2 linked regions of the Desulfatitalea tepidiphila genome follow. The protein of the gene in region 2 binds, or shares a complex with, the protein of the main gene of each other region. Links are inferred from orthologs where the notes say so. Each region holds a gene or a part of one and is shown on either strand. Other genes may lie near its edges.

Region 1 (16,115 bases), 770 kb from region 2 along the record:
ACAGCGGGTCGCTCCGCCCACTCCCGCCTGGACCCTAAAACTTTATCGTGTGGCCTTTCCAATTCAAGTCCGCAGGTCAGTCTGAAGCCGTGTCTATGAACGATTCAGGCCTTCAAATTTCAAAACGACACTATTATCTGCCCTGCCGGATATTCGCCTGCCCCGCTCATCTCATGAGGAAGGCATTGTTATTGCATGGGTCTGAATCGGTCAAACAGGAAGGGCGTTGATGAAGTGCAAATGGCTTAACAACAAGTTCAAAATGAAATGTAGATCCAATGGGGGCGGCACCACTCCATCGAGTCATATAATTTTTAATAAAGATTTTGGCGTGAATGTCCAATAAAACATAAAGCGATTAACCAAAAGTAGACAGACAACAAACGATATGCACATGAGCAAACATTACACAGTCCTGGTAATCGACGACAAAGGCAGCCCTGTTCGCGAAAGGGTCGTTTCCAAACGCCTCATGGCCGCGCTCGTTGCAACCGTGTGTATCACCATATCGGCTATCGCTGCGGGTGGATACCACTATACCCGGCTCTATCGATCGGTTGCCGAAAAAGAGCAGATGCAATCTCAAATCATGCGACAAAGGGCTGACATCGAGAGCCAGCGCAAACAACTGCAGACATTTGCTCAAAATATCAACGAATTGAAAGCCAACCTCATTTCACTCAATGAGTTCGAAAGCAAGATTCGCATCCTGGCAAACCTCGAACACAAAGCCGATCAGGCCTCCCTTTTTGCCATCGGCGGCTCCATGCCAGACGATCTGGACACCGATTTACCCCTCAAAGAGGGTCACGACAGTCTCGTACGCGACATGCATACCCACATCAACCAGGTCAATCAAGCGTCTGCTGTTCAACAGAACAGTTTTGAAACCCTGCTCAAGTCTCTGAAAAGCAAACGCAACCTGCTGGCGTCCACACCATCGCTGCGTCCGGCCAAAGGATGGGTATCCTCGGATTTCGGCTATCGCGTATCACCATTTACCGGTCGCCGCGAATTTCACAAAGGCATTGACATCGCCAACCATCAAGACACGCCGATCATCGCCCCAGCTGATGGTGTCATCACTTACGCCCAGGAAAAATGGCTGATAGGCAACATGATCACGATCGATCACGGTTATGGCATGCTCACTCGCTATGGCCACCTGCACAAAATGTTAAAAAAGAAAGGGGAGCGCGTTAAGCGCGGAGAGACCATAGCATTGATGGGAAACACCGGCCGCAGCACCGGCCCCCACGTGCATTACGAAGTCCACTTGAATGGTGTCCCCGTGAATCCGATGCATTACATCCTGGATTGATATCGGCCTTTGAAGAAAAATGGAGAACGCCGATGAAAAAACGACTCACCGTCGTGATCGCACTCAGCCTGATATGGGCACTGGTTGGCTGTTCGTCGTTTTACTCGGTCCCTCAAATGGCTCGAATTCATGTTAGAGGACCTGGAAACCAGGCCAGGGAATTTGTCATTTCCCTGGAAGATCTGACAGCCCAGGAGAATATGGATATTCGACTATCCGATCGGTATGCGATTAATCTCGATCTACAATGGCTGTGGTACGAAAAAGAGGATCTCAATACGGATGCATTCGCCCCGGACCCCTTGAAAGTGAATCTTGCCCCTTGGATTCTTTGTAAGTATCGATTTTAATAAAAACGATCGTCAAATCGCCCCTCCCCCGAATTCAGCCGCGAACCGGCTGTGCTATTGCTGCTTATCGCTCAGCCGCTTGAATGCCGCCTCCGCGGCTCGAAGGGTCGCCTCGATATCACTCTCTTCGTGTGCAGCGGAAACAAACAATGCCTCGAACTGGGACGGTGCCAGGTAAATCCCGTTCTCCAGCATGATGCGATAGTAGGCAGAAAACCTGTCTAAATTTGACCGCTTGGCATCCTCGAAGTTCCTCACTGGGGTATCGACAAAAAACAGACCGAGCATCGATCCAACGTTCGCGATCGAGACCGCAATGTCATATTTTTTGGCGGCTGCCCCCAGCCCTTGAATCAACCGGCTGGCTTTTTCTCCCAAGGCTTCATAAAAGCCGGGTTTGCCCAACTCTCGCATCCCGGCGATACCGGCAGCCATGGCAAGCGGGTTACCCGAAAGCGTGCCGGCCTGATACACCGGGCCCTGCGGTGCCATCTGGGTCATGAGGTCGCGTCGCCCGCCGTATGCACCGACAGGCAACCCGCCACCGATAATTTTTCCAAAACAGGTCAGATCGGGTTTTATTCCGTACAGGCTTTGGGCGCCACCATAAGCGACTCGAAAACCGGTCATCACCTCGTCGAATATCAACACACTCCCACTTCGGTCGCATTCCTGCCGCAGTGTTTTAAGGAACCCTTCCACGGGTGGGACAAGGCCCATATTGCCGGCCACCGCTTCTACGATCACCGCTGCGATCTTATCCCCCTTGGCCGCCATGACTTGTCGGACCGCCTCGCTATCGTTGTAAGCGATGGAAACCGTGTGTGAAACAAAAGATTCGGGCACCCCGGGACTGCCCGCAATGGCCAGGGTCGCCACTCCCGACCCGGCTTCGACCAGCAGGCTGTCGGCATGGCCATGGTAGCAACCATCGAACTTGACGATCAAATCGCGCCCCGTGGCAGCGCGGGCCAATCGGATCGCACTCATGGTTGCCTCGGTACCGGAATTGACCATACGCACCATCTCTACCGAAGGTACGGCATCGATGATCAACTGAGCCATCTCGACTTCGAGTTCGGTCGGAGCACCATAACTGGTGCCATTGGCCAAGGCAGCAGTCAGCGCCTCGATCACCGCGGGGTGACGATGTCCAAGAATCATTGGACCCCAGGAACCGACATAATCAATGTAACCATTGCCATCCACATCGAATATTCGACTGCCTTCGGCACGGCGAATGAAAAGCGGATTGGCACCCACGGAACGACAGGCACGGACCGGGCTGTTCACCCCCCCGGGGATCAGTTCCTTTGCCCGGTCGAACAAGCGTTGTGAGGTGGTGTACTTCATTGGCGTTCCTTTCATTTATCCATTGGAAGAGTCCCAGGAATCTTGCCGCGGTTTCGAAGCATCTCCCTTGCAGGTTTGACATCCTTTACGAGAAGCGCAAAAATATCAGACCGTGTGATGGGGGTCAAGGCAACATCGCCATATGTTGGACCACTACACAGCCGCGAATAAAAAACGGCCACGAGACAATGTCCTGAGTCCGCAGGCCATCAAACCTCAACACCAACAGGGAAAGATACGCCAATGGTACCGAAGGAGATCGTCAAGCTTGAAAAATTCCTGTTGTACGTACTTTCCAGGCATCCGGACGAATTTGGCCTATTGCCCGATGCCGAAGGATATTTCAAGATCAAGTCACTGCTTCAAGCCCTGCATGAAGAGGTTGGATGGAAACACATCCGTCAATCCCATATCGACACGCTGTTGTTGCTGACACAGCCGGCCAAGCTTGAAATCAACGGCCCGCTTATCCGTGCTCGCCAAAGGGACTGCATGCCTGCTCTTATGGTACCCGATACACTGCCCAAGCTTCTTCACACGGCGATTCGGCGTCGCGCCTACCGATGGACGCATGAAAATGGCATTCTTCCTGCCGGCCAACCATTTATTTTGTTGTCAACCGACCTCTCCATGGCCATGAGAATCGGAAAAAGAATAGATAACGATCCAATCCTGCTCACCGTTCAAACAGCCAAGGCCGCAAGCGCCGGTTCGTTTTTCCGCCAATTCGGTGAAAGGCTTTATCTGGCCGACCGCATTGAACCCGCCACCTTCAGCGGCCCGCCACTGCCAAAGGAGCAGCCAGATATTGCACGGGCTCGGCCCCAGCAAGCGATGCAACGCAATGAAACGCCCGGCAGCTTTTTTATGGATCCTCAATCCGATCCGGTTGCCCAGCAGGCCAGGAAGCGGCAACAGCACCGGGATCAAATGGATCGGAAAAAACAACGGCGAATGGCTCGCAAGGAAAAAGAGCGCCATTGGCAGCAATAACCCGCAGCGCCATTGGATTCTGGAAAACCGTTGACAACAGGTGCCAGACCTGTTACCAAGCCCCGGTACGAAAAACGGGCCGTTAGCTCAACTAGGCAGAGCACCTGACTCTTAATCAGTAGGTTGTTGGTTCGATTCCAACACGGCCCACCAAAAAAATAAAACGGGGGGGATCTCAGGATCGCCCCCTTTTTTTCGAATGGACCCGACAGAAATCGGGTCGAATTCAACGGAATGCAAATATGCATGCGATACAGCGGCTTGAACCATGCGTATATTCCTTGACATCGAATATGTCATGGTGTTATCTATACCATTTTTAAAAACAGATGGCCGCTATCCTTGCTCCGACAAAAATCGGGGCTTTATTATCCGTAAGGAGGCTCTATGCGACGGTACGAAACGATTGTTATTATTGATCCAGACATCTCAGAAGAAGACCGCACCACCCTAATCACGAAAACCCGTGAAATCATTCCCCAACAAGAGGGTGTCTTCCTGCAGGAAAACCAATGGGGCGTAAAAAAACTGGCTTACGAAATCAAAAAGAAGCCTCGCGGATACTATGTCCTGATGGATTATTGCGGAACAGGAAAAGTGGTCGACGAAATTGAACGCTTTTTTCGCATCGATGACCGTGTCATGAAGTATTTGACGGTTCAAATCGACCCACATGCAGATGCCGAAAAGATATTGGCCGATCTCGCGGCCGCCAAAGAAAAGGAAGGAGCTCCCCAGGAAGCTGCAGCAAGCGATGAGGGCCAATCCGCATCCGAGCAGCAGGTGGCCGGTTCATCCAGCGGCAAGGAGAGCCCGGCGGCACAAAACGACCAGGTCAATGAACCTGCCCCTGAGAATTAAGAGGAGCGACACATGAGAAATACAACTGCAAAAAAGCCGGTAGTCAGGAGAAAACGTAGAGTATATCATCGACGCAAAGTGTGCCGCTTCTGTGCCGACAGCAAAATTGAAATCGATTACAAGGATGCCAAAACCCTGCGTTATTTCATCACCGAACGTGGAAAAATCATTCCCCGCAGGATTACCGGTACATGCGCATCGCATCAACGCAGCCTGACGTTGGCGATCAAACGCGCGCGGGCTATTGCCTTGCTGCCGTTTGTTGGTACTCTTGATTAAGGTCGGGGCAAGTATATCGGCCAATAATTCATCAAGAAATATGGTAATTGCCGCAGCAGTGGCAATGGAGGTTTTGGATGAAAGTCATATTGAAAGAAACGATAGATTCGCTCGGCATCATCGGCAGCGAAGTGAAGGTGGCGCCCGGCTATGCCCGCAACTACCTGCTGCCCCAGGGTAAAGCAGTCCCGGCGACCCCCCAATACCGGAGCATACTGGCTCATGAAAAAGCCAAATTCGAACTCCAGATCGCAAAAGAGCGGGAATTGGCCCAACAAATGGCCCAGCGCCTGGAAGGTGTGGAATGTCAGGTGGCGGCCAAGGTGCATGAAGGCGATCGCCTCTATGGGTCGGTAACTGCCAGGGACGTGATTAACGCCTTGGCAAAAGACGGCATTGTGGTTGAAAAGAGGATGATGCTACTGACCGAACCGATCAAAACGATCGGCACCTTTAAAATCCCGATTCGCGTTTACAAAGGCATCAAACCCGAAATCACAGTTCACGTAGTGCCCGAGTAATGTACGCCTTTACGCCGGTTGTTGCCGATGATTTCACAACTTTCGGCAGCGACCGGCTGTATGGTTCCCGGTCGGCACTTCAATGGTATTAAATCCTAAAAACACATCCGACGATCCAACCCTGAAAAAACTTCCGCCTCAAAGCATCGAGGCTGAAGAGTCCATTCTCAGTGCAATTTTGCTGGACAACAGCACGCTTCTGGATGTGCTCGAACTTCTTCGCCCCGAAGACTTTTATCGTACAGCGCATCAGACCATATTCGCCGCCATCGCGTCCCTGTTCTCCAAGGCCGAACCTGTAGATCTGATTACTCTGACCAACATTTTGCGGGACACCAACCAGCTTGAAAAAGTGGGTGGGGCCGCGTACCTGGCCCGGATCGTAGATACCGTGCCGTCGGCGATCAATGTCAGCCACTACGCGCGCATTGTAAGGGACAAATCGGCATTGCGCCGACTTATTGCCAAGGCCGGTGAAATCACACAGCGCTGCTACGAAGAGGCCGGCGATTTCGATCAGGTCCTCGATTTTGCCGAAGGGGCGGTGTTTGAAATATCTGAGAACAAACATCGGGCCGCTTTTCATCCGCTCAGCAAGGTCATCGAAGCCAATATCGACGCCCTGGAAGAGCGCCAGGGAAACCGTGCGCTGATCACCGGCATCCCCACCGGATTCACACGGCTGGATCATATGACATCGGGACTGCAGGGATCGGATCTCATCATCCTGGCCGCCAGACCGGCCATGGGCAAAACCGCCCTGGCCCTCAATATTGCCCGCAATGCCGCTTTTGAAAGCGATGTGCCGGTAGCCATCTTCTCTTTGGAAATGTCCAAAGAGCAATTGTCCATGCGTATGCTCTGCTCCGAAGCCCGGGTGGATTCCTCTCGCGTCCGAAGCGGCTTTCTCAACCCTGAAGACTGGCACCGTATCACCGATGCCGCCGGGTCCCTTTCCGAAGCGCCCATCTTCATCGATGACTCACCGGATATTTCAACCACCTCCATTCGCACCAAGTGCCGACGACTGAAGATGGATAAAGACCTTGGCCTGGTGGTGATCGACTACCTCCAACTGATGAGAGGCCGCCAGGATACAGAGCGACGCGATTTGGAAATATCAGAAATTTCCAGGTCCCTCAAACTTCTGGCCAAAGAGTTGAATGTTCCGGTCCTGGCTTTGTCACAGCTCAACCGGAAACTTGAAGAGCGAAGCGACAAGCGACCTCAACTTTCAGATTTGAGGGAATCCGGTGCATTGGAGCAAGATGCCGACGTGGTGGCTTTCATCTACCGTGATGAAGTCTACAATAAAGACGAAAACAATCCCAATCGCGGCACGGCCGAAGTCATTCTCTCCAAGCAGCGCAATGGCCCGACAGGTGTCGTTCCCCTCACCTTCCTGGGTGCCTATACACGCTTCGAGAACCCGGCATGAAAAAAGTATGGGGCAACGCACGGGGGCTGAAAAGCGCACAACTCAAACGTTTGGAAAACCTCTACCGCAGACGTGTCTCTCCCGAATTCTTGATCACACCCGAACTGGCGCGCGACATCGGATTGCTTTCCCATGAAATCCAGCGCCAGATCGGTTTGCTTATCAATCGAAGCGGCAAAGTCGCCTATGTGCTGGTGGGAGATGCACAGGGCATTTTTATCCCCGAACTGTCGGAATACAGGGCGAACCCGGGCCGCTTGAGGGGTGTCCGATGTATTCACACGCATTTACAAGCCGGCCCCTTGAATCAGGACGACCTCACCGATTTGGCCTTATTGCGCCTCGATGCCATGGCCGCCATCTCGCTGAATGAAGAAGGATACCCTCGTAAAATTCATTGGGCTCACATTCTTCCAGGGCAAGACCTGCAGCAAGCCCCTTACCAGATCAGAGAGGATTTGCTGCCCCACCAGCTTTCTATCGGGTGCCTGGACCTGATCCTGGCTCTGGAACATGAGATGACCACGGCGGGAGTCCGCACCCAGGCTGCAACCGGAATCGAACGGGCACTTCTTTTCAGCGTGACTTCGGCGCCGCGTAAAATCGCGGTCGACTCATTGGAAGAGCTGAAAGAGCTATGCCGTTCGGCCAATATCGAAGTGGTCGATACCATCCTGCAGCTGCGCAAACAAATCGATTCGCGCACCCTCATGGGGCAAGGCAAGTTGAAAGAGCTGGCAATACAGACCTCCCAGTTGGGTGCATCGCTGCTCATTTTCGACCAGGACTTGAATCCGTCCCAAATCAAAACCATTACTGATCAGATCGAAACTAAAGTCATCGATCGAACCCAATTGATCCTGGACATTTTCGCCCAGCGCGCACGCAGTAGAGAAGGAAAATTGCAGGTAGAATTGGCCCAATTGAAATACCTGCTGCCACGTCTGGTCACCAAAAACACCGCCATGTCGCGCCTCACCGGTGGCATAGGCGGAAGAGGACCGGGAGAAACCAAGCTGGAAATAAACCGGCGACGTGTTCGCGATCGCATCAACCAGCTGGAAAAGGCGTTGCTCGAAGTCCAAAAGCACCGTAAACAGCAGCGGCAAAAACGAGAGCAGAAAGGTGTTCCGATCATCTCCATCATCGGCTATACCAACGCAGGAAAATCAACCCTTCTCAACACCCTTACTCATAGCGACGTACTGGCCGAAAGTCGTCTCTTCGCCACGTTGGACCCCTCCAGCAGACGATTGCGTTTCCCCAAAGATGTGGAGGTGCTCATCACCGATACGGTTGGATTTATCCGCAATCTTCCAAAGGATTTGATGACCGCGTTTCGAGCCACCCTGGAGGAATTGGAAAGTGCCGACCTTCTGTTGCACGTTATCGATGTCAGCAATCCACGCCACCTCGAACAGATTCAGGCCGTGGAAAAGATTCTCAACGAGCTCGAATTGAGCCACATCCCTCAGGTGCGCGCTCTCAATAAAATGGATCTGGTTTCAGAAGCCGATCTATCCTTATGGACGCAACGCTTGAACGGAATTCCGATCTGTGCGCGCAATCGAGCGACACTTCTCCCATTGATCGATAAAATGGCCGCCATCATTAATGATGCGGACAACAGTTCGGTCCGGAACAGTTGACATTCCCTCTCTTTGCCCGCCGCATTGCGCTATGCAGTTCATGAGCCTTCTGCCCTTTGAAGCTTGACAACCAAATGTCAAAATGGATAAAGTGCCGACCTTATGGATTTAGACAAAATTAAGCGTATCGCCATACGGGCGGCTTACCGCGCCGGCAAAATACTGAACGGCCATTTCGGCCATGTCAAGCAGTTGGCTAAAAAAGGTGTTATCGACCTGGTTACCGAAGCGGATTTGGAAGCGGAACAAAGCATCATTGCAACGATTCGCGATGTTTTCCCCAATCACGACATATTAGCGGAAGAAAGCGGCAATTCTGGAAAAGGCGGACCCAACCTGTGGATCATCGACCCACTGGATGGGACTACCAATTTCGCCCACAACCTTCCTATATATGCGGTTTCCATAGCCTACGCCCAAAACGATACCATCATGCTGGGTCTCGTGTTCAATCCCAACAGGGGTGAACTGTTCCTTGCCACCCGTGGCCAGGGTGCCTCTCTAAACGGCCAACCGATCCACGTTTCATCGACATGCAAGCTCAACGATAGTCTGCTTGTCACCGGCTTCCCATATACCATTACGACGCGGGATCCCCGATTGACGCTCGCTCGTTTCGAGCGTTGCCTCAAGTCCTCCCAAGGCGTGCGACGTCTCGGGTCGGCCGCTCTGGATCTCTGCTGGGTGGCATGTGGTCGTTTTGAAGGTTTTTGGGAAGAAAACCTGAAGCCTTGGGATACAGCAGCTGGCTTGTGCATCGTCGAAGAAGCCGGTGGCAAAGTGACGAATTACGAAGGCCATCCCTATAATATTGGAGATTGGCAGATATTGGCTACAAATAGCCATGTTCACCGGGAAATGGTAGGACTTTTAGACATAAAGGGAGAGCGATGAGCAGAAGCCAACGCTTCACATCAGTTTTCGATGATCAATTCGACTGCTTCGGAGATTACGACAGAACCAATGCCCTTTGCGCCAAACATTGTGCCTTGAGGATTCGTTGCGCCATTGAACAGGAGCAGAACATTAAAATGGAGTTATTGTCTGATCTATCCATCGCCGACGATCTATTCGGCACGATTCAATAGCGCGCTTAATAATCTCCATTGTCCAGACGCTTGCAAAAATACTCCACATGCCGCTGTATCAATCCTCCTTGACGAATCCCTTTTTCTACCATTCCGATGGCATGCAGGGCCGTAGCGTGATACCGGTTGAAACTCTTTCCAATGGCCTGTAACGGCTGGTCCGTATAACGACGCGCCAAGTAGATGGCAACTTGGCGGGGACGCACCAATGCCTGCTTTCGCGAACGGGACACCAAATCTTTCTGACTGATATTGTAGTATTTGCAGATGAGCTTCTTGATTGTGTTGATCGTAATCGATTCCGATTGGCGTACGATATTCTTCACGACATCGCCTGCCATTTCAATATCGATAGGGTTGCCTAGCAAGGAAGCCTTGGCCGAAACACCCACCAAACCGCTTTTGAGCTGTCGAACGTCCTGAGTCAGTTCTGATGCTAAAAATTCCAAAACTTCGATTGGCACTTCCCATCCATTATCACGGGCATACTTTTTTAAAATCTTGACACGCACCTTATAATCGGGAGGATCGATATTGGAAATCAAACCGCATGTCAGGCGAGACCGAAGATTTTCGTTAAGTTTTGGAATATCGGAGGGTGAGCAGCAACTTGAAAAAATAATCTTTTTATTTTCGTTGTAGAGTGAATCGAGCGTGTGCGCCAGTTCGATCTGGGTACGTTCTTTTCCACTCAGATAATGGATATCCTCCAATAGCAGCACGTCACATCCGTTGTGATATTTATCTTTGAATTTGCTAACCGAATTGGTCTTGAAGGAGGATACCATTTCATTGGTAAAATCTTCGGCTGTCATATAGTACACGCGCTCAGCTTTGGATTCCGCCAAAATCTGATGACCAATGGCTTGAGACAGATGGCTCTTACCCATACCGGTCTTTGAAAGAAGAAAAAGCGAATGCTGCTGTGCGGATTTCCGCATGGCCAGTGATAATGCTGCAGAATAGGCGAATTCATTATTCTTACCAACCACGAACTGATCAAAAGTATAATCCTGTCGCAACAGCCGTCCGAAATGAGGCTGGCAATGAATGTTGGGCAATGGAAGCTGTTCGGGAAACTCCGTCAAATTGGACCTGCCATGATCTCCCTCTGTAACCGCAAATTTCAATTCCGTGGCATTGCCGGTCAATTTTTGCAGCTCCCGGCAAATCAATTCACCGAAATGCTCCTTCACCCGTCTGCGGAAAAAAGCATTGGGACAATTGAGCTGTAACACATTGGGATCAATGGTCCCGAGCGTCAGGGGCTCGATCCACATCCGGTAGGCATGATCTGGAACAAAATCAGTAAGCGCGGCCTTTACCTTCTGCCAGATATTCTCCATATCACCTTTTCCCGTTTTCCCTGTACAAAAAACAATCCGACCAAAATACGCTTCGTTTTGCTGAACACGACCTCTGTCCCAACGCAAACAGCCAGGCAAACATTAAGAAAATCAGACAGTTTTTATAAATATTCCGGATTATTCGAAAAGGTCAAATCCTTGAAAAGTATGGATTCGTAATAGGCCAGAGACCCTTCACTGTCAATCCGAAAGACCTGAAGTCTCCTCACGCCATCCTTACACGTTGCTCACATCAATCTATTTATTTGTTTATATTGTTTATTATTATAATTGACACGTGAGAGGTCTACAAATTAGCGCCCTTTTAGTTTTAGTTTTTATTTAAGCATTTTAAGCATATCCATAGTTATAAACAAACTGCCGACAAATGATGATCTTTGATTTCCTCTGTTTTACGCCGGATTTTTACATTTTTTAAAAACAGTGGTTTCCTTTCGGGACCCAGATGGGTTACCACCGAGCCCCATTTTCTTCAAAAAAACATTCGAATGGATTTCGAGCAGTTGCCCGCAAAGCCCGAATCGGCACACTTTACTGCGCACGGTTCCTGCATATATTAAAAATATTGGACTTTCGGAAAAGTTGTTTACAGCATCATTGGTCGACGTTATCAAAAGCGATGAACTCAATTATGATCCGCGGTGCGCGGCAGCACAACCTAAAGAACATCGATCTCGACCTTCCTCGGGAAAAACTGATCGTGGTTACCGGCCTTTCCGGATCCGGGAAATCCACCCTGGCCTTTGATACCCTCTATGCAGAAGGCCAACGCCGTTATGTCGAATCTCTTTCGACTTATGCCCGTCAATTTTTGGAGCGCCTGGAAAAGCCGGATGTGGATCTCATCGAAGGCTTGTCGCCGGCCATCGCCATCGAGCAAAAGACGGCCGGACACAACCCAAGGTCCACCGTCGGCACGGTAACCGAAATCTATGATTATCTGCGGTTGCTCTATGCGCGCATCGGCACACCGCATTGCCATCTGTGTGGTCGCCCTGTGCAACCCCAAAGCATCGATCAGATGGTGGACGAACTCAACACCCTCTCCGCGGGGAGCCGTGTGGTCATCATGGCGCCGCTGGTAAGTAACAAAAAGGGTTCCCATGCGGACGTTATACAACGGCTGAGAAGGGAAGGTTTTGCGCGGGTTCGTATCGATGGTGAGATGATGCCCATCGAGGACGTTGGTAAACTGTCCCCCAAAAAGGACCATTCGATCGACGCCGTTGTCGATCGTTTGGTTATTCAGAAAAACGCTTCGAATCGACTCGCAGACTCCCTCGAGCTTGCACTCTCTCTTTCCGGGGGTCGTGCCGAAGTCCTTTGTCAAAAGGGAAACGCGCATGATGATGGCCGTCTCTTTCATTTCAATGAAAGGTCGGCCTGCCATCAGTGCGGAACGACATATTCAGATTTCACCCCGGCCGATTTTTCGTTTAACTCTCCTCAGGGCGCCTGTCCGGCGTGTGATGGACTCGGGACACGCTCGGTGTTCGATCCCCAACTCATCGTGCCCAATCCGGAGCTATCGTTACGAGACGGAGCGGTCCTCGTGTGGGCGAACCGACAATCGGTCTACTTTACCGAATTCCTCGAAGCGTTTACCTGCCAGTACCACACGGATATTTACACCCCCTTCAAATATCTACCCGAAGCGTTCCGGCAAGCCTTGTTTTACGGGAGCGGAGATACCGTCATTCGCTTTTCCGTGGATCGCGACTCCGGCCAGCATTTGTACAATAATCCATTCGAAGGCCTTATCCCTCAACTGCAACGTCGCTATCACGAAACAGAGTCTGCCCAAATCCGCGAAGAACTCCAAACCTACATGGCCTTCCTGCCATGCGCCGTATGCAACGGTGCCAGATTGAAGCCGGAGAGCCTGGCGGTAAAGATTCAACACCATGCCATTCACCAGGTCACGACGCTCTCAATAGATCAAGCGATTGACTTTTTTCAATCTTTGCGACTCGAGGGAAAGAAAGCGGTCGTTGCAGAAAAAATCGTAAAGGAGATCACGGAGCGTCTGCAGTTTCTTTCCCATGTCGGCCTTTCCTACTTGACCCTGGATCGCGCTGCCCATACCCTGTCCGGTGGCGAAAGCCAGCGGATACGCTTGGCCACTCAGATCGGAGCGAAACTGACGGGGGTTCTCTATGTCCTGGATGAGCCGAGTATCGGATTGCACCAACGCGATAACGCCCGACTGCTTGAAGCGTTGAGGAGAATGCGCGATATCGGAAACACTGTTCTATTGGTAGAACATGATCAAGAGGCCATCGAATCTGCAGATTTTGTCGTCGATATGGGGCCAGGCGCCGGGGTGCAAGGCGGTCGCGTGGTGTTTGCCGGCCCACCCCAGCAGTTGTCCCAGGCCAAAGATTCACTGACGGGCCAATACCTTGCCGGTGTAAAAAAAATTCCCGTCCCCAATAACCGGAGAAAGGGGAACGGCCAGGCCATCATCATCCACGGTGCCAATCGGAATAACCTGAAGAACATCACGGTGCGCTTTCCTCTTGGTTGCTTTTCCTGTGTGACGGGCGTCTCTGGATCAGGCAAGTCCAGCCTTGTCATCGACACCTTGCATCACGCACTGGCTCAGCGATTGCGCCAGAGCCGGATCGCAGCCGGTGGGTTTCACAGCATTGCGGGAATGGAACAGATCGATAAAGTCATTAATATCGACCAATCCCCCATCGGTCGTACACCGCGATCCAATCCGGGCACCTACACGGGATTGTTCTCCTTTGTGCGTGATCTCTTCTCCAAGACCGCAGAGTCTAGAACGCGCGGTTACAAACCATCCAGATTCAGCTTTAACGTAAAAGGGGGACGTTGCGAGGCCTGCCATGGCGACGGCATCATCAAAATAGAAATGCATTTTCTACCGGACATCTATGTCCCATGTGATATTTGCCACGGCCAACGCTACAACCGCGAGACTCTGGAAATCCGCTATAAGGGCAAAAACATCGCGGAAGTCTTGAATCTCACGATCAACCAGGCGCTCGATTTCTTCAGAAATTTTGCGGCCATCCGCGAAAAGCTGCAAACGTTGGTGGATGTGGGGCTGGGATACATTCAATTGGGGCAATCCGCTACGACGCTTTCCGGAGGTGAGGCCCAACGAATCAAACTGTCGAGAGAGCTCAGCAAACGAAGCACGGGGAGAACCGTCTACATCCTTGACGAGCCTACCACCGGATTGCACATGGACGACATCAACAAGCTGCTGGTGGTGCTCAACCGGTTCGTAGGCAACGGCAACACCGTTGTCGTGATCGAACACAATCTGGATGTGATCAAATCGGCGGACCACATTATCGATTTGGGACCGGAGGGCGGCGAAGGTGGCGGCTATGTCCTGGGTACAGGAACTCCGGAAGAGATCGCCATGCTGAATGGTTCACATACGGGCCACTTCCTGAAACACGTCCTGAAAATGAAAAAGGGGCATCCCCCTTCATAGCTTCAGAGGATGCCCCTTTTTTTGGATCTTGTGCGTATGGAACGTGTGTCGAATTAGGCGCCGAAAATCTTTGCAATGGCCCCGGCCTGGGGATGTGCGTAGATCAGAATCAGGGCGACGACCAGCGAGTAAATACACAGAGACTCGATCATGGCCAGACCGATCAGCAGGGTAACGGTCACTTTACCTGAAGACTCGGGGTTGCGGGCGATGCCCTCAACGGCGGATTTCAGGCCAAGGCCCTGAGCGATGCCACAACCGAAAGCGGCGATGGCGATACCGAAACCAGCGGCGGTGACGCAAGCGATAAAGAATTGCAATGCTTGAGCTTCCATGTGTTCAACTACCTCCTTGTGAAGTGTTAGTTATAAATGGGCTTCTTCCATTAACCCAAACTTATTCAATGCCTTTACGAGGCATAGGTTCGTAGATACCCGTGCTTAATGGGCGTGCTCCATGGCACCTTGAAAGTAGATAATCGACAGCAGGAAAAAGACGAATCCCTGGACGAATGCCACGAAAATGCCCAAGGCCATGATGGGCAGCGGTGCGAAGAAGGCGCCGGCCAGGCCGAAGAGAATCGCCAGCACGATTTCATGACCCATCATATTGCCGAAGAGACGGAAAGAGAGCGACAGGATACGTGCCAGGTGGCCGATGATCTCGATAATGAAGATCAGCGGCGACATCCACCATACCGGCCCGAGGAAATGTTTGACGTAGGCCGCACCGTGATATTTGACGCCGATCACATGGGTGAAAATGACCACCGTCAGGGCGCACGACGCCGTTGTGTTCAGATTGGCGGTGGGCGGGAAAAAACCGGGAATGATACCGATCAGGTTCCCTATAAAAATGTAGATAAATACCGTGGCCGCCAGCGGGAAGAGCCAACGCCCCTCTTCTCCGATGGTTTCGACCATAAAGTCTTCGATACCCGAAACCACCAGTTCCAGGAGATTCTGCAGTTTACCGGGTATCAGTTGAACGCCCTTGCCCGCCAACCAACCCACGATAATCAAGAAGGCCATCAATACCCACGAGTAGACGACATAGGGGTATTCGTGTGCGAAATGGCCGGCGCCCTCACCGAAAAGCTCGAATAATTTCACGAAAAACAGATAGGGATGCTCCATCCTTAAATCGCCTCCTTGCAAATCAGTCGCTTAACTTCGATGAGCGTGGCCAGGGTGATACTGGCGACCACGACAGACAAACCAACAAACAGCCCCAGGGGGCTGACCCAATGCTGTCGGATGAGGATAAAAATGATAATGCCGCTGATGATGAAGCGGACATAGTATTTGGCAAGGATAACATTGTGTGACGAAAGGTGTGGCGGGGTCAACGCACTTTTCAAGGTTCTGGCCAGCAGGTGGAAGTTAATGGTGACAATGGCACCGCCTGCAATGATCCCCCACGC
Region 2 (16,080 bases):
TTGGGCGGGATGATGTGGGTCTGGTCTTTGTAGACGATGGAAAAGCCATGGGAAAAGTAGAGGGCGTCTCCGGGATTCAAACATTGTTTGATCTGGGGCCAGGTGGCCATCTGGCCGGCATCGGAGAGCAGGTATTGGATGAGGGTTCCCCGCCTGGCCGCTTCTTCGATGGGGAACAGGGTCTTTCCGGGCACGAAGCCGTCGGCGACGGCTTTGTCCCAGCAGGACTTGTTGCCTTCGCGCTGCCCCACGATGACGTTGAAGCCGTTGTCGCGCATATTCAGTGCCTGGGCCGGGCCCTGTACGCCATAACCCAAGACCACGATGGTTTCGTTTGCCAGGACCTGGCGGGCCTTTTCGAGGGTAAATTCTTCAGAAGTGATAACCTCTTCTACGACACCGCCGAAATCGATTTTTGCCATTTTTTTCTCCTTCAAATGATTGGGATGGGCCTGCTGGCCCGGATACGTGATGAACCTGAAACATTGTGAACCTGAAACACTATAAAATAGATGAACCGGTGCCATGTGGTCGGCCGGTGTTGTAACGATTCATAAGTTATATGCCGCGCTTGGGTTCACGATACAAAGCCACCGTGCCGGTGCGGGCGATTTTTTTGATGCCCATGGGTTTTAAAAGACCGATGAGGGCGGTCATCTTATCTGCGTCTCCGCTGGCCTCGATGGTGTAGTAATTGGAGGCCACGTCGATGACTTTTGCGCGAAATAAATTGACGAGCCGCAGAATCTCGTCGCGGTTTTCGGGCCGCGCGTGCACGCAGATCAGGGCCATTTCCCTGCGAACGGCACGATCATCGGACATGTCGCGCAGCTTGACGACATTGATGAGTTTGCGCAATTGCTTTTCGATTTGTTCGAGGAGCGGTTTGTTGGCCTGGGTGACGATCGTGACGCGCGATACTTTGGGATCCAGGGTTTCGGCTACGCACAGACTGTCGATGTTGAATCCTCTGCCGCTGAACAGTCCCACCACACGGGATAGAACGCCCGGTTCGTTGTCGACCAACATGGTCAAGGTATGTTTGTTTGAGTTCATGGTCGGTTCTCGTTTTCTGCTGCTTGTCGGTTTGGACCGGCATGGGCCGGTATTGATGCATATGTTCCCGGGTCGCATCTGCTCAAAAGATGCACCCAGGGCTAGACCAACAACATGTCCGTGATCGCCTTGCCGGCCGGTACCATGGGATAGACGCACTCTTCGGAAGCCACGATGAACTCCATGATCACCGGGCCTTTGGTCTCCAGACCTTCGGCCAGCGTCGCCTCTACTTCGTCAGGGTGCGAGGCGCGGAGTCCCCTGGCGCCGAACGCTTCGGCCAATTTAACGAAATCCGGTGCGTGTTCCAAAATCGTGTGGGCGTAGCGTTTATCGTAAAAAAGCTCTTGCCACTGGCGCACCATGCCCAGGCAGCGGTTATTGAGAATGACCACCTTGACCGGCAGGTTGTATTGAACCGCAGTGGCCATCTCCTGGATATTCATCTGAATGCTGCCGTCCCCGGCGATGTCGACTACCATTTTTTCCGGAAAAGCCACTTGGGCGCCGATGGCGGCCGGCAGCCCGAATCCCATGGTGCCCAGGCCGCCCGACGTGATGAACTGCTGGGGGCGATCGAAATGGTAGAATTGGGCCGCCCACATCTGGTTTTGCCCCACTTCCGTGGTGACGATGGCCTGGCCACGGGTCAACTCGTAGAGCTTTTCGATGACGAACTGGGGCTTGATGGTCTCCTTCTGTTCGTAGGCCAGCTTGTGCTCATCCCGCCAGAAGACGATTTGATCCAGCCACCCCCTGCGCGTGGTTTCGTCGGCTTGAATCCCTTCCTCGACGATCATACGGTTGAGTTCGGTCAGGCTGCTGCGACAATCTCCGACCACCGGAACGGTGACCGGTATGTTTTTGCGGATCGAGGTGGGATCGATATCGATATGAATGATCTTGGCCCCGCTCGCAAAGCAGTCGGTTTTGCCAGTGACGCGGTCGTCGAAACGCACGCCCACGGCAACCATCAGATCGCATTGGGAGACCGCCATGTTGGCCCGATAGGTGCCGTGCATGCCCAGCATGCCAAGCCAGAGCGGATCTGAACCCGGAAATGCACCCAGCCCCATCAACGAGCTGGTGACTGGAATCTTGAGTCGATGGGCCAAATCGGCCAACTCGTCGGACGCCTTGGATAGAATGACACCGCCTCCGCTGAAGATGAGCGGCCGCTGGGCGGCTTTCAGCAGGTTCAGCGCTTTTTTGAGCTGTTTGGTGTTGGGATGATAGGTCGGGTTGTAGGACTTGATATTCACTTCCGTGATCGGCTGGTAGTCTGTTTTGGCCACGCCGATATTCTTGGGAATGTCCACCAGAACGGGCCCGGGACGTCCACTGCGCGCGATGTGGAAGGCCTCTTTCAATATCCTGGCCAGGTCTTCGACATGATTGACCAGGTAGTTGTGTTTGGTGCAGGGCCGCGTGATGCCCACGATGTCCACTTCCTGAAAGGCGTCGTTGCCGATGAGCTGTGTGGGAACCTGGCCGGTGATGATGACCAGCGGAATGGAGTCCATGTAGGCCGTGGCGATACCCGTGACCGTGTTCGTGGCGCCGGGTCCTGAGGTGACAAGACAGACGCCGACCTTGCCCGAAGCCCTGGCATAGCCGTCCGCGGCGTGCACCGCGCCCTGTTCGTGCCGCACCAGGATGTGTCGCAGGTCGCTGCGGATCAACTCGTCATACAAGTCGATGACGGCGCCTCCCGGAAATCCGAAGATCGTGTCCACGCCTTCCTCTTTGAGGATGGTCATCAAAATTTGTGCACCTGTCAGTTCCATTTTATCACCCGTTTTATCCTATGAGTGGGATTCTATGATTTCGCACTGAAGACCGCGCCGCAATCGGCCGACCCGACGAGTTGCGCGTAGCGCGAAAGATAGCCCGTCCGAATTTTGGGTTCCGGCGGCTGCCATCGGCTGCGCCGTTCCTCCAATACGGTGTCTTCAACTTTAAGCACGATCTTTCTGGCGGGAATGTCGATGGCGATGTGATCTCCTTCTTCGACCAGGGCGATAGGTCCGCCTTGGGCCGCTTCGGGAGAGATGTGGCCGATGGCGGCGCCGCGCGTCCCGCCGGAAAATCGGCCGTCGGTCAACAGGGCCACCTGTCCGTCGAGCTGCATGCCGGCGATGGCCGAGGTCGGCGTCAGCATTTCACGCATGCCCGGTCCGCCCTTGGGCCCTTCGTAGCGCACCACGACCACATCGCCGCCTTTGATATGACCGTCCAGAATGGCCTTCGTGGCATCGTCCTCGGAATCGAATACTCTGGCCGGTCCCTGATGCCGCAGCATCTCTTCACGCACCGCCGTTTGTTTGACCACGCAGCCATTGGGCGCCAGATTGCCATAAAGCACGGCCAGACCGCCGGTTTGATGGTAAGGATTGCCCAGTGAACGGATCACTTCCGGATCTTTTATGTCGGCATTTTGGATGTTTTCGCCCACGGTTCTGGCGGTGGCCGTGATGCAGGTTTCGTCGATGAAGCCGCCTTTGGCCAACTCTTTGATCACCGCCTGGATGCCGCCGGCGCGATTCAGATCTTCGATATGATGGCTTCCGCCCGGGCTCATCGAGCACAAATGGGGCGTTCGGCCGCTGATCTCGTTAATCTGGTTCAGGTCAAAGGGAACACCCGCTTCCTGGGCGATGGCGGAGAGATGCAACACGGTGTTGGTCGAACAGCCCAGTGCCATATCCACGGCCAGGGCGTTGGCAAATGCCTGCGGCGTCATGATGCGGCTCGGTGTGATCTGCTCTTTCCACAGGGTGAGGATTTGCATGCCGGCCAGTTTGGCCAATCGTGTGCGGGCCGACATGACGGCTGGAATGGTGCCGTTGCCCGGCAGCCCCATGCCGATGGCTTCGGTCAGGCAGTTCATGGAGTTGGCGGTGAACATGCCGGAACACGAACCGCAGGTCGGGCAGGCGGCGTCTTCCACTTCGGCCAGTTCGGCTTCGCTCATGCGTCCGGATCGAACCGCCCCCACGGATTCGAACACGGTGATCAGGTCGATTTTGGGACCGTTGGGCTGATTGGGATGGCGGCCTGCGAGCATGGCACCGCCGCTGACGAAGATGGCCGGCAGGTCGAGACGGGCGGCTGCCATCAGCATGCCCGGAACGATCTTGTCGCAGTTGGGGATCAGCACCAGGGCGTCGAGCCCATGGGCCCTGGCCATGATTTCGACGGAGTCGGCGATGAGTTCACGGCTGGCCAAAGAATACTTCATTCCCTCATGGTTCATGGCGATGCCATCGCAGACGCCGATGACGCCGAACTCCACTGGGGTGCCGCCGGCCATGTAAATGCCGGCCTTGACGGCGTCGGCGAGGGTGTTCAGATGGACATGGCCTGGAACCACCGTGTTGGCCGAATTGGCGACGCCGATGAGGGGGCGTTTGATTTCCGCATCGGTATAGCCGCATGCCTTGAGCAATGCACGATGGGGGGCGCGTTCGATGCCTTCTTTGACCTGGCTGCTTTTCATGGGCTGCTTTCCTCCAAAAAAAAATCCGTTATCGACGTGGGGCCGATAACGGATTGTTGGTTTCACCGGGGATTTATCTTACACCATTATCGCCCCCCTGGACCCGGTGTTCTCAAGGACACCGAGTACGAGAATAATAATTTCGACGAGAATAAGTCGGATGGCGATGAAATTCATAATTATAGTCACCTGAGCAATTTAGCGGTCTTTAACAATATGCCCCTAAGCTGTCAAGCTTTTAATTCGTGTCCCAGCGATTCTAAATAAATAGTATTCCTTTAATCCGGCCCGGGTGGAACAGGTGGCCGATGCCACACGCCAAGCGGTCAAGTGCCGGTAAAATGCACGGCGGGCGGCCCAGAAACTCGCTGCGCTCAAACAGTCTGGGCCGCTTTTCCGCCGTTTGCATTAAACCGGCACTATTGACCGAAGGCGTATGTGGCCCTGGCCACCTGCCCCACCCGCGCCTGCCATAACCGTTGCCTTGCGAGTTTTTTTATCAAACGACTTCTGGAAGGTATCCCCTTCGGACGAATCATGTTCATTTTGAAATTGCTGTTGCTGACCATTCACAAATCTCCAATCAGCACAATGTCGACCGTCATTCGGCTTGCGGTTTTGCCCTGGCTGTGGTTTGAGGCATAACAGTGTCCGTCCACAAATAGGCAAATTGGGTCGAGATCAAGGCGCACGAAAAATTTGACCGCAGGCATATGACGGATATTCCGAGGATTAAATTTTTCGTGCAACGCCGATATCGGGCCAATTGGACATTTGTGGATGGGCACTGAGGCTTTACTGGACGCGATTCTCCCATGCACAGGTCTTATCCTTATGCGACCCATGAATGGCTTGATCCGCTGCGTGATCGTACTGATCCTGTTCGGAAGTGCCGCCGGTGCGCAGGCTCAAGGTCCCCTGCAAGTTCAGAACCGGTTTCCACTCCACTTGATTTTTTTGACCCCGAGGCCCACCGATGCCCGCTTGCCCGCAAAGGGCGCATTTCAAACCACCATCGCCGTCGATTACAGCAGCGTCTATGTCAACGAACGGCAAGACGGTTGGTCGGCCCTGGTGGATATGGAGTTGGGTGTGGTAGACGTATCCATGGTATATGGCTTGACACGGAAGTTTTCCATCGGCGTCCAGGTGCCCCTGGTAAGCATGAACAGCGGTTTCCTGGACGGATTTCTCGAAAACTATCACGATGCTTTCGGGTTTTCCAATTACGGCCGGGAAGAGCGGCCGGACAACCGTTTTGCCTACGAGATGCGCAAGAACGGACGCACCTGGATTCAAGGCGATACGGATGGCTTCAGTTGGGCGGACGCTACTCTTTCCGGCCAAATGCATCTGTTCGAGATCAATGGATCCGGCAGCTGGATCGGTTCGTTGGTGGGCAGCATCAAATTGCCGATCGGCGATGAAAAGCGGGGATACGGCAGCGGCCGTGTTGACGCCGGTCTCTTTGTGCCGACCCAGTGGGAGGGAAGGCGTTGGGCGTTTTATCTAATGCCGGGTTATATTTGGCACGCCGATCCTGAAACCCGCGGCGCGGATGTGTCCGCAAAGGAGAGCTTCAGCCTTTTTGGCGGAGCGTCCTATATCGCCGGGCCCCGTTGGCGCTGGTACGCACAGCTCAATTACTCTTCCACACCCATAGAGGAAACCGGCATTTCCCTTCTGGACGACGGCGCGGTAGAACTCACCTTGGGATTCAGACGGATTCTGAGCGAGCGCGTGAGTGTCGAGGTCGCATTCTGTGAAGACCTCTTCACCCAAACCGCTCCGGATTTCAATCTTCACCTGGCATTGGTCTGGTCACACCGCGTGGGCAACTGAAGGTGACGACGTCCAGCCTGAAGTATTCAATACCCCCCAAGTTTTCTTTATCGCCCTTATCTGATATAAGAAACCTAACCCAACCCCAAAGAAAGTCGCTTTCGAGATGGATGATTTTAAACCCACTTCGTTCAAAGGTTGTTTCATCATGGCCATGCCGGCCCTCCAGGATCCCAATTTTCGTCAATCCGTGACGTGCATTTCAGAGCACACCGATGAGGGGGCGGTCGGCATAGTGATCAACCAACTCCATGATGGACTGAATGGCAAGATGATTTTCGACGAGTTGGGCATGGTGTCGGTGGAAGGCGCTGCATCCATCCCCGTCCACGTCGGTGGGCCGGTTCATTCGAATGAACTATTCGTCCTCCATGGCCCGCCCCTCGACTGGGGTACGAGCCTCAAGATCAATGACACCCTGGCCCTGAGCAATTCGATCGCCATCCTGGAAGCCATTGCCAAGGGCGTGGGGCCGGGCGATTTTCTGGTCTGCCTCGGATGCGCCGGATGGGCTCCCGGTCAACTTGAATGGGAGCTCTCACAGAATGCATGGCTGGTCAGCGAATGTGATGATGAGATCATTTTCAAATGCCCTGAGGAAGAGAAGTGGGAACGCGCCATCCGTCGATTGGGCATCGATCCGCAGCTGCTTTCCGACAGCGGCGGGCATGCCTGAGTTGCGCGTATCCTCGATCATGATCGACAAGGGAGAGGTTGTTATGGCTGGATGGGGGATGGCGATGGCGGAATGCTTTTGAACTAAAAATGGGGGTTAGAGCGCATGGGGAAAAACCTCGGACAATGAATCATTCATCCTCGTCCTCTGATATTTTATGCTTTTGCTTGGGCTTTTTCTTTTTCAAGCACATTTTATCTTTACGCACGAAAGCGCACAGTTTCGGATTGTAATATTCCTTGCAGTTTAAAGGGTTATACAAGGGGCACTCGGGATTCTTTTCAGACATGAATTTGCAGTCCTCGCATAATTTGAATGGCGCCTTATCAGGTCTCCATCTCCGATCGATTGAAGATCTTAATATCATAAAATCATAGAATTAACAAACCATTATATTTGGTCGGGCCGGGACTTGCCGATCAATTCGAGGATAGCCCGAGGTTAGCCCGAGGATAGCACACCGAACGTGGCAAAGGTTAAGGTTTTGACAAGGGTATGCGAGCGTTGCTATATGCTGCAGGATTGAAGTGTTACCTATTCTGAGGGCTCAACTATGCCTATGGCGGATGGATGAATGGATGCTTACGAAAAATACAAGGAAGCAATGCTCGATATCAACCATGAAGTGCAAGCATTGATCGAGCGGGCGGAAACGATTCTCGACGGGAACCAGGCCGTTTTCGAACAATGGAAGCGATCGTGTGGCAACATCGACAGCCATTTGCGGGAGCATGTGGTTCGGATAGCCGCGGTCGGCGCCATCAAGTCGGGTAAAAGTACTCTGGTCAATGCTCTGTTGAGTGATGATTACCTCAAACGGGGTGCCGGCGTGGTCACCTCGTTCGTGACCCGGGTCCGTCAGGGCGAGCTACTGCGTGCACGCCTCTATTTTAAATCATGGGATGAAGTAAACGAGGAGATCAAACACGCTTTGGTGCTTTTCCCTACAGAAGAGTGGCGCACCGAGCATCATGATTTCGACATCCGCCGAACCCAGGATCGGGAAGACCTGGCCAAGGCATTGGATGCCTTGGATCACGAGATGCGTATTTCCCAGGACCGTCTCAATGCAAACGGGGTGCTGCTTTCCTCCTACGTCAAAGGCTATGAGCAGATCCAGTCGTATATTTCGGCCGATAGTTCGACACGTGAATTCGATAATGGGCAATTTGCCGATCATCGCGATTTCGTCGGCAGCGACGCGTTGGCCGTCTATCTCAAGGATGTGCAATTGTCTGTCCCCGGGGATATCCTGAAGCGAGACATCGAGTTGGCGGATTGCCAGGGCAGCGACTCGCCCAATCCGCTTCACCTCGCGATGATTCAGGATTATTTACTCAAAGCGCATTTGATCGTTTACGTCATCAGCAGCCGGACCGGGTTGCGCCAGGCCGATATCCGCTTCTTATCCATCATCAAGAGAATGGGCATTGCCGGCAATATGCTGTTTGTCTGCAATTGCGATCTGAGCGAACACGACAGCCTGGAGGACCTGCAAACCCTGGTCAAACGCGTTCGGGAGGAGTTGTCGCTGGTCGTCGAGGCGCCTGAGATATTCACCATTTCAGCCCTGTATAACCTGTTCGATCGATCGCGTTCACCGCTGAGCCCCAGAGACCAGGATCGGCTGGAGCAGTGGCGCAAGGCAGAGGAACTGGTCGCGTTTTCAAACCAGGAAACGGCTCGATTGACTTCGTTTTTGGAGAACAAGTTGTCGCGCGAGCGCTGGGCGCTGCTGCTCCAAAACCAGCTGTCGCATATGAACTTGACGGCCAACGGGCTCAACCAGTGGGTCCAGCTCCATCGGGACCTTTTTCGGCGGGACGCCGGGGAAGCGCGTGCCATGGTGGAAAAATTGCAGATGCATCAACTGCACATGCTGCAAGTTCAATCTTTGATTCAAACCACCCTCAACGGCGCCGCCCGTAAACTCAGCCAGGACCTGAAAAAAGAGGTGGACCGATTTCTCGATCCGTCCAGCGGACCGATTGTCAAAAAGGTCGGCGCCTTTGTTCGTGAATACCAGATCGACTTGTCCCATTACCAGGAACAACTGGCCAATTCGGGTTTCACCCACACCCTCTATCTCGTTTTTCAGGATCTGAAGCAGGCCGTGGACGGATTCATGGCCGAAAAGGTGAACCCGGATATCATGGGGGAGATTCAGCAGGTGGAGAAGCGTTTACAGGAAGAGCTCCACATGATCGGAGAGCCTTATGAGGCCATGGTGGTCGATGCATTGGAACGCTTCGACGAAGTGCTCAGGCAGATGGGTATTCCCGGTTCGTCGGTCAAAGGCGCTTTGCGACCATTTGACGAGCTCGAAAATGTCAAGCAGATGAACGGCATCACGCTGCCGCCGGCTGCCGCCACCATGAGATATGGCGCCTACATCAAAACCGAGGCCGTCATGCGGCTTGGTTTTTACTCTTTGGCCCGTCTCATTCGCAAGCTGTTGCGTCAGTCGATCGATTCAAAAAGGGTCGAGGAACTCAAGGCGCTGAAGGATGGCATCCGCAGAATGAAGTCCGAAACCGAGCGTTCCATCGAAGCTCATTTTAGAGACTATAAGGAGAATATCAAGTTCCAGTACGTGCAGCGACTGACCGAAATGGCGGGAAACCGTTTGCACGAAACGCTTACCGAACAATTCGGCGCCTATCTGGGCGATTTGAAGGGCATCGTTGGTACGGTTGAAGATCAGCACGAGGACAAAGCGCGCACCGACCAGGCCTTGCAAGTCATCGAGGAGGCTGTCGCCGAGGTGCTTGGAAAACTGGAGGGGATCCGCGGGGATGTAGGGAAATTGATCGTTGACACACATTAGGAGGAGCAGAGAATGAAGACTCGGACCATTGCTGTTGCGAACGAAAAAGGGGGCGTTGGCAAAACCGTCACGGTCATCAACCTGGGCGCGGCTCTTTCGCTTAAGCAGCAGAAGGTGCTGCTGGTCGACATGGATCCCCAGGCGAACGCGACCAAAGGGTTGGGGGTTGAGCCGGAAGAAGGTGCCCCGACGGTGTATGACATCCTCGATCGGGAATCGCCGGCGAAGGCGGCCGAGGCGATTGTCCAAACCGCCTGGCAGGGACTGGATTTACTGCCATCCCATGTCGATCTTTCCGGGTCGGAAGTCGAGCTGGCGGATGTGGTCGGAAGAGAAAACCTGCTCAAGGAAGCCCTGGCGGATTTACCCGAGGAGTATGACTTCGTCCTTCTGGATACGCCACCCAGTCTGTCCCTGTTGACGGTCAATGTTTTTACCTATGCCCGGCATGTGTTGGTGCCGTGCCAGACTCATCCTTACGCCTATGCCGCCCTTGAAGAACTGTTCGATACCATCTCTGCGGTAAAGGAAACCATCAATCCGTACATTTCCATTCTGGGCATCGTACCGACATTTTATGATTCTCGCACGCGCGTGAGTCAGCGGATTCTCGATCAGTTGAAAACGGATGAGAATTACCGGGATCTGGTATTTCGCACGGCCGTGCGAGCCAACACCACCATTGCGGAGAGCGCCGATGTCTGCCGGCCGGTCGTTTTCTACCGCAAAGGCAGTTTTGGGTCGGTGGATTATAGAAACCTGGCCGATGAGCTCCTGGAAAAGTTTGGCATCTTGGCGGATAGCACGGAATAACGTTATTTCGGCGCACCCCCCAATTCCGCCAGATGGCTCTGTGCGAACTCGATGTTGGGATCCAGGCTCAGGGCCAGTTGAAAATATTCGATGGCTCTGGCCTTGTCGCCGATGGCGCGGTAGTTCACCCCCAGGTTGGCATAATCGATGGCCGAGCTCGGATTCAAGGCGACGACCCGTTTAAAGCTGGCAATAGCCTCCTCAAAAGCGGACAACTTGTAATGGCATACACCCATCAAGTTGAGTGTGTCGGTGCGCTCGGAGTCGATTCCATCGGCATGATTCAATGCCGCCAGCGCTTCTCCATAGTTACCCAGCTCCTTGTGACACACCCCTAAATACGTATAAATACTAGCCAGATCTTCGTTCCCAGGCCCCAGCTCAACGGCCCGGTTCAGCCGGGCGATCGCCCCGGGATAATTTCCTGTGTTCAGGTCGATCTGGGACAGGTAGAAATGGAGGTAGTACTTATTCGGTAATTTTTTTTCCATGTCCAGCAACGCCTTTCTTGCCGATGCCGGGGCGAAGTTTTGATAGATGATTTTCGCACAGATCATGGCGACCGTCGGTTGCGCCGCGCGCTCTCGGAACAGGGCGCCGGGAATGATGGTGTAAAAGGCAGGAATCTTGAGCTTTGGGTGGTGAACATCGATCACGTTGACCTGCATCCCTTTTTCAGCCAGGGTGCCGACCAGGCGCTGGACTTCGATTTTAATGTTGATATCGCTCAAATCCGGCAATTTATGTAATTCGATGTCATGCCCTGGATCGATGACATAATCGGCTTGCGCCAACGCGTTGAATTTTGGCAGCCCACTGGCCACGTAATTTCCGCCGCTGTTGAAATCGCCCGCCAGTTGGGCGACTTCCGTCAGAGCACGGCAGAGCGCTTTGGCCGGGTTCGGTGTGGTGCCGGCGGTCCAGACGATTTCGCTTTTTTCAGGGAACGTCCCCGGGTCCCAGGCCAGCGCAGCAATGGAGGGGATGCCCATTTCAAGAGTGAAATCAGACAGGCACAGTTCAACTCCAGCCTGTTTAAATTTGGACAACAATTCCAGCGCCACAGGGTCTTTGATGGAATGTTCTGCAATGCGCGGCACCTTTAGCCGATTTCTGCTGACCAGGGCAGATACATGGCGTTCGACCACTTCGCATATGCCCTGGCAGACGGCCTCCTCGACACAGTTGCCGGCCGAAGAGCCGTTGAACTCGTTGATGGTCCAGAACCAGTCAAACGGTACGAGCACGGACCTGTCCAAGGTCAGGTTATAGGACCAGGTCCATTTGAGCGGCAACGTATCGAAGATATCGAGGGCGATCGGCAGATCCTCCGATTGGTCTGAAACGGAAAGCGCGATCTGGTCAAGACTCATTGCCGGTTCACGAAGGGCGTTTCGCGGAGCGGTCATAAAATTGTCACCGTCGCGCATGAAACTGAAAAGGCTGAATCGCTCCCCCAATTCCATGACCGCGCTGGCCTGGGACTGAAGCGGCGTGGCACCTTTTCCCATCTGTTTGTTTTTACCTATGATTTCCCGCGCCTCGTCGCCGCACACGCTGAAGTAGACCGGAATGCCGAGACGACCGTTGTCGATGCGCACAATGTCCTCGAGGATATGCAGCCCGCTTTCGGCGAGCCGCTGCTTGAAGCGGGCAATGGTGGTTTCGGGCGTCATGACCTTATCCTGGTCATGCTGGTAGGTTTTGTGGGCATCGTTGAGGTGGATGGGATTCATTTTCATCGTTCGTGTCTCCTGAAATTATTCAGTGCCCATCCACAAATGACCAATTGGCCCGATATCGGCGTTGCGCGAAAAATTCAATCCTCGGAATATCGACCATATGCCTGCGGTTAAATTTCCCGCGCGCCTTGATCTCGACCCAATTTGCCTATTTGTGGACGGACACTGTTTAGCATGCCTTCAAAAGCGACGCACCGCGTTTTGGAAGCAACCGCTCCGACTTACTGGTACGGAGGAATGAAATCAACCCTCTTCTTTTGGTCTGGAACGGTCCGGCTATCCACTTGCTTTATAAAACACAATGGGTTAGAAGAATACCCACGATGCGTCGGAAAACAGATGCCAGCCTGCCAGCACCAAAATCTTCCATATAAAAGGATGATTCATGAAGCGCAACGCCGAACTTGAACGAAAGACCAAGGAGACCCAGATCCGCATCAAATTGAACCTGGATGGCACCGGATTCTATGAAATCGACACGGGGATCGGTTTTTTCGATCACATGCTGACATTGCTGGCGGTGCATGGGCAATTGGATCTCGAAATCGCGGCCCGGGGTGATATCCAGGTGGATTTTCACCATACGGTCGAGGATGTCGGTCTGGTTTTGGGGGATGCGCTCAGTCAGGCGCTTGGAGATCGCCGCGGCATATGCAGATACGGCTACGCGGCCATCCCCATGGACGATGCCCTGACAACGGTCATCATCGATTTATCCAACAGGCCCTACCTTAAGTTCCTTTTACCGGAGCGCGTACCTCGTCAGAACGATTTCGACACGACTCTCGCGTCGGAGTTTTTCAGGGCATTTGCATATAAAGCAGGCTTGAACCTGCACCTGCATTTTGCATATGGGGATAATTGGCACCATATGATCGAAGCGGCTTTCAAGGGCCTGGGACGCGCTCTGCGTCAGGCGTCGTCAATGGACAGCAGCGTCAAAGGGGTGCCTTCGTCCAAGGGCACGATGTAAAAAATCCTTCGATGACGGTTACATCGATTTGAATCGTGATTATATTCGCGTTTCAAGCGGACTATTGACAGAGCTTCGCGGATTGGATAGTATCGCGAATTTTAATTTTCAGGATGGTGTGCCCATGCCGGCGACAGCTTTGAAACAAACAGAATTCGGTCCCTTGGCGGACCCTTAATACGATTCGAACCGGCATCAATCGATGCTCCTGCCCTGGTTTAAGGCTTGACCCTGGTCCGTCAGAATGGAGGGCGCGGTTCTTGGTACGTTCTATTCCAGACGACACAATCCAGAGAATAAAAAATGCCGCCAATATTGTCGATGTGATTTCAGAATACGTCGTACTTAAAAAGGCAGGTCGTAACCATTTGGGATTGTGTCCATTTCATGCCGAGAAAACTCCCTCCTTTACCGTAAGCCCCGAAAAGCAGATGTTCTATTGTTTCGGATGTCATGTGGGCGGGAATGTCTTCAGTTTTTTGATGCAGAAAGAGGGGCTTTCATTCCCCGACGCGGTTCGCGCGGTTGCGGGAAAATATGGCATCGAGGTGCCCGATGATCAGCTCACGCCCGCCCAGAAAATCCAGGCCAGCGAGAAGGAAAAGCTCTTTCGCATCAACGAGATGGCCATGCATTTTTTCCATGCGAATCTCACGGACGCCCAAAAGGGCGCCAAGGCGATGAGCTACCTGATCGGGCGGGGGATGACCCGCAAGATCATCACCGGTTATCAATTGGGGTATGCACCGCCCCGATGGGATGGTCTACTCAACTATTTCAGTGGCAAAAACGTACCCGCGACGCTGTTGGAAAAGGCGGGGCTGGTCATCCCCCGTAAGGACGGCAATGGGTATTACGATCGGTTTCGCGACCGTGTGCTGTTCCCGATCATGAATGTCAACCAGCAGGTGTTGGGATTCGGCGGACGGATCATGACCGACGAAAAGCCGAAGTATCTCAATTCGCCTGAAACCCCGATTTTTAACAAGGGAAGGGGACTTTACGGTATTCAGAAGGCCAATCAGGCCGCCCGTGCTTCGGGTCGGGTTTTCGTCGTCGAGGGCTATTTTGACGTATTGGCCATGCATTTGTATGGTCTGGAAAACAGTGTGGCGACCCTGGGCACGGCCCTGACACCGGAGCATGTGCAGGCACTGAAGGGGATGGTCGGCCAGGAGGGCAGGGTCTACCTGGTATTTGATTCGGACCAGGCAGGCATTAAGGCCGCCCAACGCAGCGTGCCGATTTTTGAGGAAGGATTCCTGGATGCCCGCGTGATCGTTTTGCCGACGGGGCATGATCCGGATACCTTTTTGAGAGAATTCGGCCCTGATGATTTTCTGAAATTCGCCGATAACGGCCTGGGAATGGTGCAGTTCCTCATGGAAGCGGCGATCAAACGGCACGGTCTGACCCTGGAGGGTAAAATTCGGGTCATTAACGACGTCCAGGAGGTATTGGCATCGGTCCAGGACGCTGTGGTGCGAACGTTATATATCAAGCAGCTCTCTGAACGACTCGACATCGATGAGACGGCGCTGCTGGAGAAGATCCGCCAAGCGGCGGGAAAGCTTCAGGGATCTGGACGGTCTCAAACGAACGTTCGACCGGGGGTGTCGATGCCGGAGGCAAGCCGTCTCGAGCTGCAAATCATTGGGATGATGCTCTGCTACCCGCCGATGATTTCGGAGATCATCGGAAGGAATCTGCTGGATGCCTTCGAAGATGCCAAACTGAAACTGATTGGGCAGATGATCGCGAATCAGGGCAATATCGAACAAGAACGTACATCGAATCTTGTATCGGCGATCGAAGATCCGCACTACAGAAACCTCGTGGCCCAGCTGGCCATGACAGAATGCCGGTGGGACCGGCAAGGATGCGAGCGCGTGCTCGCACAATTCGAATCCCGGTCCAAACGACGGATCACACAGGATTTGCAGCGCAAGATAGAGCTCGCTGAAAAAAATAATGACAGGGAATTGGTGGAAACGTTGCTGATGGAGAAACAACGACAGGCGGCAAGGGGATTGATCAATTCGTAAGCAGTGTGCAGGAGGCTCATTCAAATGGCAAAAAAGACCAAGCTTGATACCCAGACCAAGAATGCTGCCGGCAAGGATGCGACCCGTCAAGGTTCGGCCAAGAAAGGGACAACTTCGCAGACTGAAGCGACCGAGATAGAAGCGATGTCAGATTCGACCGGAGATGCCAAAAGCGCAAAAAGTGTGAGCGAAAAGGCCATGAAAGCGCTGATCGCACAGGGTAAAAAACAAGGTTTTCTCACATATGATGAAATCAACGGTGCACTGCCCGACGACATGCTCTCGGGCGAACAGATGGACGAAACACTGATTATGTTTGACGATTTGGGTATCGATATCATCGATGAGAACAATCAGAACCTGACCAAGACCAAGTCCAAAAAGGCGGCTGCAGAAGCCAAGTTGGACGATTCGGGCATGTCCGATTATGGTTCGGTGACCGATCCGGTAAAGATGTATCTACGCGAAATGGGACTGGTCACCTTGCTCAGTCGCGAGGGCGAAGTCGAGATAGCGAAAAAGATCGAGGCTGGCGAGCAGGATGTCCTTAAGGCATTGCTGGAAACCACCATCGGTGTCGATTTTATACTGGATCTCGGGCGTCGGA

The links.
Region 1: the proteins of dnaG (region 2) and dnaB are in contact, whole or in part, in a crystal structure (PDB 2R6A), measured with the Geobacillus stearothermophilus proteins. The link is inferred for Desulfatitalea tepidiphila from one-to-one orthologs. Residues at the interface, in WP_049624496.1 of Geobacillus stearothermophilus: Lys456, Leu457, Leu458, Pro459, Ala460, Asn463, Ala464, Leu467, Leu535, Leu536, Ile537, Ala538, Gln544, Glu545, Asp548, Tyr549, His552; in WP_033016901.1 of Geobacillus stearothermophilus: Ser13, Glu15, Ala16, Gln18, Glu91, Leu92, Asp94, Ala95, Val96, Pro97, Thr98, Ala99, Ala100, Asn101, Tyr104, Tyr105, Ile108.

Annotation. Positions count from the first base shown.
Region 1 is NZ_BCAG01000003.1:989,975-1,006,089, reverse strand. What follows is about bases 5,046-7,938. They hold dnaB (replicative DNA helicase), read left to right. Parts: upstream 5,046-5,760; coding sequence 5,761-7,116; downstream 7,117-7,938. Other genes in these bases: hflX (GTPase HflX), read left to right, coding at 7,113-7,938; rplI (50S ribosomal protein L9), read left to right, coding at 5,235-5,678; rpsR (30S ribosomal protein S18), read left to right, coding at 5,046-5,157. Outside these bases: DFT_RS09055 (peptidoglycan DD-metalloendopeptidase family protein), read left to right, coding at 395-1,321; DFT_RS09050 (hypothetical protein), read left to right, coding at 1,354-1,671; hemL (glutamate-1-semialdehyde 2,1-aminomutase), read right to left, coding at 1,726-3,024; DFT_RS09040 (RNA 2'-phosphotransferase), read left to right, coding at 3,268-4,017; rpsF (30S ribosomal protein S6), read left to right, coding at 4,405-4,878; more of rpsR, read left to right, coding at 4,891-5,045; more of hflX, read left to right, coding at 7,939-8,765; DFT_RS09005 (inositol monophosphatase family protein), read left to right, coding at 8,868-9,659; DFT_RS09000 (hypothetical protein), read left to right, coding at 9,656-9,853; chromosomal replication initiator protein DnaA, read right to left, coding at 9,859-11,199; excinuclease ABC subunit UvrA, read left to right, coding at 11,840-14,692; atpE (ATP synthase F0 subunit C), read right to left, coding at 14,746-15,027; atpB (F0F1 ATP synthase subunit A), read right to left, coding at 15,133-15,828; DFT_RS08975 (ATP synthase subunit I), read right to left, coding at 15,831-16,115. UniProt on the Escherichia coli protein: The main replicative DNA helicase, it participates in initiation and elongation during chromosome replication. Travels ahead of the DNA replisome, separating dsDNA into templates for DNA synthesis.
Region 2 is NZ_BCAG01000003.1:1,770,456-1,786,535, reverse strand. Bases 13,223-16,080 are described here. They hold dnaG (DNA primase), read left to right. Parts: upstream 13,223-13,688; coding sequence 13,689-15,473; downstream 15,474-16,080. Other genes in these bases: rpoD (RNA polymerase sigma factor RpoD), read left to right, coding at 15,618-16,080; hisB (imidazoleglycerol-phosphate dehydratase HisB), read left to right, coding at 13,223-13,428. Also shown: ilvC (ketol-acid reductoisomerase), read right to left, coding at 1-422; ilvN (acetolactate synthase small subunit), read right to left, coding at 559-1,056; ilvB (biosynthetic-type acetolactate synthase large subunit), read right to left, coding at 1,158-2,843; ilvD (dihydroxy-acid dehydratase), read right to left, coding at 2,876-4,555; DFT_RS12600 (DUF3187 family protein), read left to right, coding at 5,390-6,397; DFT_RS12595 (YqgE/AlgH family protein), read left to right, coding at 6,504-7,073; DFT_RS12590 (dynamin family protein), read left to right, coding at 7,648-9,900; DFT_RS12585 (ParA family protein), read left to right, coding at 9,913-10,713; DFT_RS12580 (YcaO-like family protein), read right to left, coding at 10,716-12,455; more of hisB, read left to right, coding at 12,841-13,222. UniProt on the Escherichia coli protein: RNA polymerase that catalyzes the synthesis of short RNA molecules used as primers for DNA polymerase during DNA replication.